2 regions of the Rhodovastum atsumiense genome follow, and region 2 is predicted to be linked to the other one. Evidence: predicted binding sites of a transcription regulator. Region 2 holds the regulator's gene; the other holds the start of a gene.
The links. The regulator LexA, encoded in region 2, represses DNA repair genes until DNA is damaged. The targets are predictions, from matches to a motif close to TGTTCTANNTANGTTC.

Region 1 (2,199 bases), 620 kb from region 2:
GGCGGAGGTGGTCGACCGCATGGCCGCCGCCTACATGCTGCAGGCGGCTTTGGACGCGTCAAAAGCGCAAGAATAGCAAAACAGGCAAGGGCTCCGCCCTTGACCCGGCAGGGGCCACAAGGCCCCTGCACCCCAGTCTCGCTGCGCGGCTATTCGGCGGCTTCGGCTTCCTCTTCAGCTTCCTCGGGCGCGGTCATCATGGCATTGGTCACCACCCCGGATGCGTCTCGGATACGCTTCTCGATCGTCTCCGCGGCCTCCTTGCGATCGCGCAGGAACTGCTTGGCATTCTCGCGACCCTGGCCAATGCGCTGGCTGTCGTAGCTGAACCAGGCACCCGCCTTCTCCACCACGCCGGCCTTGACGCCGAGGTCGATCAGCTCACCCACCTTGCTGATGCCTTCGCCATACATGATGTCGAACTCGACCTGCCGGAACGGCGGCGCCAGCTTGTTCTTCACCACCTTCACGCGGGTCTGGTTGCCCACGATCTGGTCACGGTCCTTGATCTGGCCGATGCGGCGGATCTCCATCCGCACCGAGGCGTAGAATTTCAGGGCGTTACCGCCGGTCGTGGTCTCCGGGTTGCCGAACATGACGCCGATCTTCAACCGGATCTGGTTGAGGAAAATCAGCATGCAATTGCTGCGGCTGACGCTGCCGGTGATCTTGCGCAGGGCCTGGCTCATCAGCCGGGCGTGCAGGCCGACATGGCTGTCGCCCATCTCGCCTTCCAGCTCGGCGCGCGGCACCAGCGCGGCAACGCTGTCGACCACCAGCACGTCCACCGCCCCGGAGCGCACCAGGGTGTCGGCGATCTCGAGCGCCTGCTCCCCGGCATCCGGCTGGCTGATCAGCAGGTTGTCCACATCCACCCCGAGCTTGCGGGCATAGACGGGGTCGAGCGCGTGCTCGGCGTCGATGAAGGCACAGGTGCCGCCGCGCTTCTGCGCCTCGGCGATCGCGTGCAAGGCCAGCGTCGTCTTGCCCGAGCTTTCCGGGCCGTAGATCTCGATGATGCGACCCCGCGGCAGGCCGCCGATGCCAAGCGCGAGATCCAGACCGAGCGAGCCCGAGGGGATCACCTCGATCTGCTCATCGCCCGGACGGGCGCCCATGCGCATGATCGAGCCCTTGCCAAAGGCGCGTTCGATCTGGGCCATCGCGGCGTCGAGCGCCTTGTTCTTTTCCATCAAACTCTCTCCCGGGCTTGCGGCGGTCGGCAGACCACGACCCTCGCTGGCCAGTCTCTCATAAGCGTGAACGGGGCCGCAACGGCTGACAGGGCTCTGATTAAGGATTTGTTCTTTATATGTTCAGAGCGTCCGGGCTTCAAGAACAAAACGGGATCCAGGCCATCACTTCCGCTATGGCACCTCCCCTCCGGGCTCCCTTCTCCCGGTCGCGGCATGGCCGCCACCCGTCATGGATGGCCGGCACGGGCCGGTTTCCGGGCCATCTGGCGGTCCCCGCGGCTGTCTCCGGCCGGCTCCTCCGGAGGGCGCACGAGTCGCCGCAGCGTTTCCAGCAATTCGGGTACTGTATACGGCTTGGATAGATAGGCTGTCGCCTGCGGCAACGCCAGACCACCCATCGCGGCATCGGCATAGCCGGACGCGATCAGGGCCGGCAGGTCCGGCCGGGCGAGCCGTTCCCGGATCGCCAGCACCAGCGAGCCGCCATCCTGGCCGGGAAGCTCCAGATCCGTCACCACGGCAGCCAGGCCGGGATGGGCGTCGGCCAGGGGCAACGCCGTCTCCGCCGAATCGGCCGCCAGCACGGTCCAGCCCGCAGTTTTCAGCGCGCCCTCCATCAACCGGCGCAGCAGCGCTTCATCCTCGACCAGCAGGATCGTGCCGCCACCGCCCGCGGGGGCCGCGCAGAGCGGCAGGCACAGGCGCATGCAGGTGCCAAAGCCGAGCCGGCTTTCGACGGCGATGCTGCCCCCCGCTTCCCGCACCACCTCCTGCACCGTGGCCAGGCCAAGCCCGGTGCCGCGATCCCGCGACGTGGTGAAGAACGGCTCGAAGATCCGGGGCAGGATCTCAGGGGCAATGCCGATGCCGGTGTCCTGGACCTCGATGACCGCGACCGCCGCCCCGGTGGTATTTTCCTGGCGACAGCGCACCCGAAAGCTCCCGCCATCCGGCATCGCCGTGCGTGCATTGGCCGCCAGGTTAACAAGGACCTGGTCGAACC
Region 2 (2,199 bases):
CGGCGACCCGATCCCGCCCGGCGGCATCGTTTCTTCCAACGCCCATGCCCTCGCCGCCCTGGTGCGCGCCGCCGGGGGCGAGCCGGTGGTGTTGCCGATCGCCCCGGACGACCGGGCGACGCTGGCGGCGGCGGCGGATGCGGCACGGGGGATGGACCTGCTGGTCACCAGCGGCGGCGCCAGTGTCGGCGACCATGACCTGGTGCGCTCCGCCCTGGGCGAACGCGGGCTCGAGATCGATTTCTGGACGGTGGCGATCCGTCCGGGCAAGCCGCTGATCCATGGCCGGCTGGGCGAGGTGCCGATGATCGGCCTGCCCGGCAACCCCGTCTCCGCCATGGTCTGCGGCATCGTGTTCCTGCTGCCCGCGGTGCAGCGCCTGGCCGGGCTGGAGGGCGCGCCCCTGCCGGTCACCCAGGCGGTGCTGGGCGCGGCGCTGCCGGCCAATGACCGGCGCTTCGACCACCTGCGCGCCACCCTGGCGACGGAGCCCGACGGCACGCTGGTCGTGACCGCCTTCCCGGCCCAGGATTCGTCGATGCTGCGCCTGCTGGCCCAGGCCGATGCCCTGATCCTGCGCGAACCGCAGGCCCCCGCTTTGCCCGCCGGGGCCACCGTCCAGGTGATCCGCCTCGACACGCTGGGCCTGTGAGACGCCGGGTTTGTGAGCGAGGCGCGACGATCGGAAAGCTCGTCATGAAAAGGTTGCGATCTCGGGCTTGACGGAACGAGGGGAACTTATCTAGAACATCGCCCCAGTTGCTGATTTGTTCCACTCCCCGACCGGTGGAACAGACGCCAGGGGAGTTCCGTCATGTTGACTCGCAAGCAGCACGAACTGCTGATCTTCATCGATCGCCACCTCAAGACGACCGGCTTTTCACCTAGCTTCGAGGAAATGAAGGAAGCGTTGCAGCTCAAGTCGAAATCCGGCATCCACCGGCTGATTTCGGCGCTTGAGGAGCGTGGCTTCCTGCGCCGCCGCCACCACCGGGCCCGGGCCCTGGAGGTGGTGCGCCTGCCGGAAGCGCTGACGCCGCGGACGATGGTGTCGCTGGAAGCGCCGCGCACCGATCCCGGATTCGCCCCGAACGTCATCCGCGGCGACTTCACCCAGCGCCTTGTTGGCGTGCGGGCGGCCAGCGAGGCGGGCGCGGTGGCCCTGCCGGTGCTCGGCCGCATCGCCGCGGGCTCGCCCATCGAGGCCCTGCGCGACGACGGCCCGCAGATCGAGGTGCCGATGGCGCTGCTCGGCAGCGGCGAACATTTCGCCCTCGACGTGTCGGGGGATTCGATGGTCGAGGCCGGCATCCTCGATGGCGACACCGTCATCATCCGCCGCGGCGACATCGCCGAGACCGGGCAGATCGTGGTGGCGCTGATCGACGACCAGGAAGTGACGCTCAAGCGACTGCGCCGGCGCGGCAACTCGATCGCGCTCGAGCCGGCGAATGCCGCCTACGAGACGCGGATCTTCCCGTCCGACCGGGTGAAGCTGCAGGGGCGCCTGGTGGCGCTGTTCCGGCGCTACTGACCGGCACGGCCGGGCCACCGTCACCGCGCCGGTGGCCAAAAACCCGGCCGTGGCAACACTTTACCACCCTGGTCCTTATTGACGTTGCCCCCCGCCGGCCCTTCATCAGCAGGGCCTTTCCGAAGTCCCTGGCCGGCGGAGCAACATGGAACATCAGACCCCACTCATCGCGACCATCGTCACCGCCCTTGTCGGGGCTGCCGCACTTGGCGTGATCGCGCAGCGGCTGCGGGTGTCGCCGATCGTGGGCTACCTGCTGGCCGGGCTTGCCATCGGCCCGTTCACCCCGGGCTACGTCGCCGATCTCGGCCTCGCCAACGAACTGTCCGAACTCGGCATCATTCTGCTGATGTTCGGCGTCGGGCTGCATTTCTCGCTCAAGGACCTGATTTCGGTGGGCGCCATCGCCGTGCCCGGCGCGGTTGTGCAGATCGCCTGCGCAACGGTGCTGGGCATGGGGCTGTCGGCCTGGCTGGGCTGGTCGCTCGCCGCGGGCTTCATCTTCGGCCTCGCGCTCTCGGTCGCCAGCACCGTGGTGCTGCTGCGCGCGCTGCAGGAGTACCGCATCCTCGACACCGGGCGCGGCCGCATCGCCGTCGGCTGGCTGATCGTCGAGGATATCGCCATGGTGCTGGCGCTGGTGCTGCTGCCGACCCTGCCCGGCC

Region 1: a site for LexA is predicted at 1,303-1,318, ahead of recA (recombinase RecA). Genes of this name have one in related genera too.

The regions. Positions count from the first base shown of each region.
Region 1 covers NZ_OW485601.1:653,608-655,806, forward strand. Annotated here, with positions in the region: gene ruvX (Holliday junction resolvase RuvX) at 1-76, shown strand, start outside; gene recA (recombinase RecA) at 150-1,193, opposite strand; gene NBY65_RS02730 (hybrid sensor histidine kinase/response regulator) at 1,424-2,199, opposite strand, start outside.
Region 2 covers NZ_OW485601.1:1,277,675-1,279,873, forward strand. Annotated here, with positions in the region: gene NBY65_RS05640 (molybdopterin molybdotransferase MoeA) at 1-652, shown strand, start outside; gene lexA (transcriptional repressor LexA) at 815-1,534, shown strand; gene ybaL (YbaL family putative K(+) efflux transporter) at 1,680-2,199, shown strand, end outside.